Regions from separate parts of the Streptomyces sp. NBC_00457 genome, predicted to be linked through region 2. Evidence: riboswitches for the same ligand, from Rfam matches in the RefSeq annotation. Region 2 holds a riboswitch; the other holds the start of a gene.
The links. A riboswitch is a leader RNA that binds a small molecule or an ion and turns the genes downstream of it on or off. The one in region 2 is predicted to bind cyclic di-AMP.
Positions count from the first base shown of each region.

Region 1 (3,636 bases), 4.7 Mb from region 2:
ACTCCTGGGAGGCCACCGAGTTCGAGATCTCCGAGGAGCAGCAGCGGGCGCTGGCGCGGCGGGCCGCGGACATGGGCGTGGAGCTGTTCGTGGTCGACGACGGCTGGTTCGGGGCGCGGACCAGCGACCGGGCCGGGCTCGGCGACTGGACACCCAACCCCGACCGCTTCCCCGGCGGGCTCAAGCCGCTCGCGGACCACGTGCACGGTCTCGGTATGCAATTCGGTATCTGGGTCGAGCCCGAAATGGTCAATCCGGACAGCGATCTGTATCGCGCCCACCCTGAATGGGTGCAGCATCAAACCGGGCGCAAGCGGACGGAATTCCGCAATCAGCTCGTACTGAACCTCGCCCGCGAGGACGTTCAGGAGTACCTCTGGGAGCGGCTCGACATGCTCCTCTCCAGTGCCCCGATCGACTATGTGAAGTGGGACTTCAATCGCTGCTTCACCGATGCGGGCTGGCCGGGAGAGGCGTATCCGCAGCGGTTGTGGGTCGACCATGTGCGTGCGCTGTACGGCCTGTTGGACCGCCTGCGGGACGCGCACCCCGGCGTCGCCTTCGAGTCCTGCTCGGGCGGCGGCGGCCGGATCGACCTCGGGATCATGAGCCGTACGGATCAGGTGTGGACCTCGGACAACACCGACCCGCTCGACCGGCTCGCCATCCAGCACGGCTTCAGCCAGGTCCACCCCGCGCGCGTGATGGCGGCCTGGGTCACCGACAGCCCGAACGCCATGCTCAACGGCCGGGTCAGCTCGCTGCGCTTCCGGTTCGTGAGCGCCATGGCCGGGGTGCTCGGGGTCGGCGGTGACCTCACCGAGTGGACGGACGACGAGCTGGCCGAGGCCCGGAACTGGGTGGGTCTGTACAAGGAGATCCGGCCCCTCGTGCAGCGCGGCGACCTGTACCGGCTGCGGCCGCCGCAGGGCGGGCTGAGTGCGGTGCAGTACGTGCTCGGCGACGAGACCGTCGTCCTCGCCTGGCTCGAGGCGCAGCGTTACGGCGAGCCCGTTCCGGCGCTGCGGCTGCGCGGCCTCGACCCGACAGCGTCGTATGAATGCCGCGAAACGGGCGAAGTTCACCGGGGTGCGGTTTTGCTGCATCACGGGTTGCGCACGGGGCTGCGTGGTGACCTCGATGCGACAGTTCTCCGCCTGCGTCGCATCTGAGTGATCTGTCCGAATTAGGATCTTCATTCCAACTCGGTCTGGAATAAAGCCTCCTGGGGTGAAGCTGCGTGAGCAGCGTCATATTCGTGACCGAGCGTTGTCCGTCATGTTCACGTAATTCACGTGTTTTTCCAGGGGATTGAATCCGCCGACAGGGGCGGAATTCACGGAGGGTGACTGGGTTTTCTCACAAGGGATCAAGAGAAACGCACAACCATGGAACCTCTTGCTTGTCCCTTTGCGTCTTGGTCGCTTACGTTCGCCACCAATCCGGACGGACGCCCAATCCTGCCGCCGCCCGGAGACCGCTCAACTCACCCGTGAACGGCAGGAGCGGGGGACCCACTGGTACAACGCCTGTTCCGGTCTCCGGAACGGCTAGGGGTTAAGTCGCCACCGCGCGGCCGGACATCTCCAGTCCGCACCCGACAGCTCACCTCGTAGGCGCCGGAGAGGAATTCGTCATGCCCGCGAAGGGTAAGCACCGCCGTCCCAAGAGTCAGCGCTTCACTCGCTCGATCGCCGTCGCCGGAACCGGTGGCGCCGCGCTCGCCCTCCCGCTCCTGGGGGCCACCGGAGCGCACGCCGCTCCCGCAAAGTCGGTTTCGGAAAAGGCTGTTCAGTCGGTTCCGCAGACTGAAAAGAAGGCCGCCGAGAAGACCGCCGCCGCGAAGAGTTCGGGTGTGCGGACCTATTCGGTGAGGGCCGGTGACTACCTCTCCAAGATCGCCGACGAGCAGAATGTCAGCGGTGGCTGGAAGAAGCTCTATGCGGACAACCGGGAGGCCGTCGGCTCCGACCCGGCGCTGATCCACCCCGGCCTGAAGCTCTCGATCGGCAAGAAGGCCACGACCGGTTCTTCCAAGTCGTCGTCCTCTTCGTCTGATTCGCCTTCATCATCCGCTTCTTCGCCGAAGTCGTCCGGTTCTTCTGATTCATCTGCTTCTGGTGCGTCTTCTTCTGGTTCGTCGAAGTCGTCCTCGAACACGGCGACCACCCAGTCCTCCGACACCACGAGCACGGCTAGCGGCTTCTCCCTCCCCGTGGCCGGTGCCAGTATCGGTACCCCGTACCGCATGTCGGGCAGCATGTGGTCCAGCGGCTACCACACCGGCGTCGACTTCGCCGCCCCGACCGGCACTCCGCTCAAGGCCGTCGGCGCGGGCACGGTCGTCTCCGCGGGCTGGGGCGGCGCGTACGGCAACGAGGTCGTCATCAAGCTGGCCGACGGCCACTACGCGCAGTACGCCCACCTGTCCTCGCTCTCCGTCTCCAGCGGCCAGAGCGTGGCCGCGGGCCAGCAGATAGGCCTCTCCGGCTCGACCGGCAACTCGACCGGACCGCACCTGCACTTCGAGATCCGCACGACCCCGGACTACGGCTCGGACGTCGACCCCGTCGCCTACCTCCGCTCGAAGGGCGTCTCCGTCGGCTGACACCCGGCGCCTAAGCCGCCCCCACGCCACCGAAGGCCGGACCCCGATCCCCGGGTCCGGCCTTCGGTGTCGGCCGTGCGGGAATCCCGGTCGGGACGTATTCCTGAATTGGCGAACACTTTAGGAGTGGCTTATCTCACCGTCCGTCAACCCCTTCCTACGGTCGCGTAGCTCACATCGGAAGGTGAATCATGGGCCGATGTGGCAGACGATTCGAAGAATGACATCAGATCAGTGATCGGGTCGTACGTGGCGCTGGGGGACAGCTTCACCGAGGGCGTCGGCGACCCCGGCCCCGACGGGGCGTTCGTCGGCTGGGCCGACCGATTCGCGGTACTGCTCGCGGACCGGCGGCCGGAGGGCGACTTCGAGTACACCAACCTTGCCGTGCGCGGCAAACTCCTCGACCAGATCGTGGCCGACCAACTCCCCCGGGCCGTCCGACTCGCCCCGGACCTGGTCTCGTTCTGCGCGGGCGGCAACGACATCCTCCGGCCCGGAACCGACCCCGACGAGGTCGCCGAGCGCTTCGAGCGGGCGATCGTGCAACTCACCTCGGCCGTCGGCACCGTCATGGTGACGACCGGCTTCGACACCCGGCGCGTCCCGGTGCTGAAGCATCTGCGCGGCAAGATCGCCACCTACAACGGACATGTCCGGGCCATCGCCGACCGGTACGGCTGCCCGGTGCTCGACCTGTGGTCCCTGAAGGCCATTCAGGACCGGCGGGCCTGGGACGGCGACCGGCTCCACCTCTCGGCCGAGGGGCACACGCGCGTGGCGCTGCGCGCCGGCCAGGTCCTCGGCCTGGAGATCCCGGCCGACCCCGAGCAGCCCTGGCCCCCGCTGCCGCCGCGCGGCACCCTCGAGGTGCGGCGGGACGACGTCCACTGGGCGCGCGAGTATCTGGTGCCGTGGATCGGGCGGCGGTTGCGCGGGGAGTCGTCGGGCGACCATGTGACGGCGAAGGGCACGCTGTCGCCGGACGACATCAAGGAGCGGATCGCGTCCGTGGCTTGAGCCTGTGC
Region 1 covers NZ_CP107905.1:1,765,359-1,768,994, reverse strand. Annotated here, with positions in the region: gene OG828_RS08225 (alpha-galactosidase) at 1-1,172, shown strand, start outside; cyclic di-AMP (ydaO/yuaA leader) riboswitch at 1,469-1,634, shown strand; gene OG828_RS08220 (LysM peptidoglycan-binding domain-containing M23 family metallopeptidase) at 1,637-2,608, shown strand; gene OG828_RS08215 (SGNH/GDSL hydrolase family protein) at 2,843-3,628, shown strand.
Region 1: linked by a shared signal. The riboswitch ahead of OG828_RS08220 (LysM peptidoglycan-binding domain-containing M23 family metallopeptidase) and the one ahead of OG828_RS29415 (transglycosylase family protein) in region 2 are both predicted to bind cyclic di-AMP.

Region 2 (3,636 bases):
CGCTACGACCGGCGTACACCGCCGCGTCGTCGAGGATCTCCTCGATGCGCAGCAGCTGGTTGTACTTGGCGACGCGGTCCGAGCGGGCCGGGGCGCCGGTCTTGATCTGACCGCAGTTCACGGCGACGGCGAGGTCGGCGATGGTGACGTCCTCGGTCTCGCCGGAGCGGTGGGACATCATGCACTTGAAGCCGTTGCGCTGGGCCATCTCGACGGCGTCCAGGGTCTCCGTCAGCGAGCCGATCTGGTTGACCTTGACCAGCAGGGCGTTCGCGGAGCCCTCCTCGATACCGCGGGCCAGGCGCTCCGGGTTGGTGACGAAGAGGTCGTCGCCGACGATCTGGACCTTGTCGCCCAGCTTCTCGGTGATGACGTTCCAGCCGGCCCAGTCGTCCTCGTACAGCGGGTCCTCGATGGAGACGAGCGGGTACGCGGAGACGAGCTCCTCGTAGTACTCCGTCATCTCGGCGGCCGAGCGGGACTTGCCCTCGAACTCGTAGACGCCGTCCTTGTAGAACTCGGACGCGGCGACGTCGAGCGCGAGCGCGATCTGCTCGCCGGGGACGTAACCGGCCTGCTTGATGGCCTCGATGATGAGGTCGAGCGCGGCGCGGTTGGACTCCAGGTTCGGGGCGAAGCCGCCCTCGTCGCCGAGGCCGGTGGACAGGCCCTTGGTCTTCAGCACCTTCTTGAGGGTGTGGTAGACCTCGGCGCCCCAGCGCAGGGCCTCGGAGAAGGTCTCCGCGCCGATCGGGGCGATCATGAACTCCTGGATGTCCACGTTGGAGTCGGCGTGCGAGCCGCCGTTCAGGATGTTCATCATCGGCACCGGCAGCAGGTGCGCGTTCGGGCCGCCCAGGTAGCGGAAGAGCGGGAGGTCGCTGGCCTCGGAAGCGGCGTGGGCGACGGCGAGCGAGACGCCGAGGATGGCGTTGGCGCCGAGCGAGCCCTTGTTGTCGGTGGCGTCCAGGTCGAACATCGCCTGGTCGATCAGGCGCTGCTCGGTGGCGTCGTAGCCGACCAGCTCCGGGCCGATCTGCTCGATGACGGCGAGGACGGCCTTCTCGACACCCTTGCCCATGTAGCGGTTGGGGTCGCCGTCACGCAGCTCGATGGCCTCGAAGGCGCCGGTGGACGCACCGGACGGAACGGCGGCACGACCCGTGCTGCCGTCGTCGAGGCCGACCTCGACCTCGACCGTGGGGTTGCCTCGGGAGTCCAGGATTTCCCGGGCTACGACGACGTCGATGGACGGCACGAGCATCTCCTTCGTGATGTGACGCGGATTGGCAGGACCGCAGCGGCTCTGCGGGATGAGCCTAACCGGCTCCGGGCGATCGGCCACCGGGTCACCCACCCGATGGACAGAACCGAGAGCAAATTGTTTCTGAACGGAACAAAAAGTGGGGCAGAAAAAAGCCCCGCCCCGGTGCGTACGGGGGATGACGCACCGGGGCGGGGAGCCCGTGGGGACGGGGGCCCTCACGAGGCCTTCACTATGAGGACCACGGATGTGAGGGAGGTGTGGTTCAACTGTGTTCTGCCTGCGGAGGCAAGATCACTTGAGGTGCAGCTGCTGACCCGGGTAGATGAGGTCGGCGTCCGAGACGATGTCCTTGTTGAGCTCGAACACCTTCGCCCAGCCGCCCTTGACGTCGTGCTCCTCGGCGATGGTGCTGAGGGTGTCGCCCTTGACGACCTTGTACTCGCCGTCGCCCTTCTCGACCTTCTTGCCGGTCGGGGTGGTGACGGTCTTCTTGGTGCTCTGCTCGGGCGCGGGGCGCTCGGCGGAGCGGGAGGCCGACTGCTCCTCGCTGGAGCGCGTGCTGCTCTCGCTGCTCTGGTTCGACGAGGAACCGCTCGACGAGGAGCCGTTGTACGAGGCGCTCGACAGGCCGGTGCCGCAGTTCGGCCAGGCACCCTTGCCCTGGCCCGCGAGGACCTTCTCGGCTATCTCGATCTGCTGGGCCTTGGAGGCCTGGTTCGCGGTGGAGGCGTACTGCGTGCCGCCGTACGCGGCCCAGGTGGAGGCGGAGAACTGCAGACCGCCGTAGTAGCCGTTGCCGGTGTTGATGGACCAGTTGCCGCCGGACTCGCACTGGGCGACGGCGTCCCACTCGGAGGCGGTGGCGGCGGAGGCGTTGCCGGCCGCCATCAGCGGGGCGGCGACGGCGGCACCGGTGACACCGGCGATGGCGATGGCGCGAGTGGCCTTGGACGGACGGCGGTGCTTGCCCTTGCCGGAAAACAGCATGGTTGATCCCCTCACCGACGCCTGCGAGGTGAGCTGTCGGGTTCGGGCCGGTTGAGTTGCCCGGCCATGTCTCGTACGAGGCTCTCGTCCCGTACGGGGCACGGCTTCACCCCAAGCCGCTCGGTCAACTGACCGGCGCGGCGCTTACCTTGGGTCCCCCGCTCCTGCCTACGGCGCTGTTAAGCGACGACTGTTCCCGTGCGGCCACTGGCAGGATTCGGCGTTGTGGCAGCCGGGGCTCGTGTTGGCGAGCGGTGATGACCGTAGACACGCGATCCGCGGAATTTCAAAGACGATCAGGGCTTCTGAGACTCATCCCACACTTTCGCCGAACCGGACATTCAGCGTGAAACCGTGCCTCAACTACCGCTGGTTTTCGACCGTTTCGACACCGACTTCGAGGGTCTGACCGGGGATGATGAGGTCCGGGTCGGTACCGACGGTTCCCTTGTTCTCGGCGTAGAGCGCACGCCATCCGCCGCTCACCTCAAGGGAGTCGGCGATGGTCGCGAGAGTGTCCCCGGCGCGGACGCTGTAACCCTCCTCGTCCGCACTGGCACCCCGATGCTTGCCGGTTCCGGCGCCGGGGCCGGTGTCCGTAAGGTACGAAGAACCGCCGCTCTGAACGTACTTGTCCGTATCGTCACCCTCAGTGGAACCCGTGGAGGGGCTGGCGGAATCCTGTGAGGCACTCGGGCTGGATTCGACGAATGTGTCTGACTTGGCCGAGTTGTCCGCCGCATCCGACGGCTCGTCGGACGGAGACGGGGAGGACGGCGAAGGGGAGGACGAGGAAGGGGAAGCCGAGGGGGACGACTCCGAAGACTCTGAAGACGAGGACGACTCAGGCGAGTCGAACAAACCGGGTGAGTCGGAGGAGCCGGACGAGTCGGACGATTCGGCGGAGCCGGAGGAAGTGTCGGGCGACGTGGACGGTTCGGCCGACGCCTCGCCCGGCAGGCCCGTGTCGACGTTCGCCGAGCGGGAGTCCTCGCCGAGACCGTGGAGCAGTCCGCAGGCGGGCCACGCGCCGGCGCCCTGGTCCGCGAGGATCTTCTCGGCGACGGCTATCTGCTGGGAACGGCTGGCCTGGTCGGCGCTCGGGGCGTAGTCGAGGCCGCCGTACCGCTCCCAGTCCTCCTGGGTCAACTGCAGCCCGCCGAAGAACCCGTTGCCGCTGTCGGCGCTCCAGGCGCCGCCGCTCTCGCACTCCGCGACCTTGTCCCAGGTGCTGCCATCGGCCGCGCTCGCGCCGCTCGCACCGAGGAGGGGGATGGCGATGGCGGAGCCGGTCACTCCGGCCGCGACGAGCAGGGCCGGGGCCTGACGGGGGCGACGGTGACGACCGTTCCCGGAGAGCATGCGGGTGCCTTTCGCGAGAC
Region 2 covers NZ_CP107905.1:6,432,831-6,436,466, reverse strand. Annotated here, with positions in the region: gene eno (phosphopyruvate hydratase) at 1-1,264, opposite strand, end outside; gene OG828_RS29415 (transglycosylase family protein) at 1,559-2,254, opposite strand; cyclic di-AMP (ydaO/yuaA leader) riboswitch at 2,258-2,440, opposite strand; gene OG828_RS29410 (LysM peptidoglycan-binding domain-containing protein) at 2,618-3,616, opposite strand.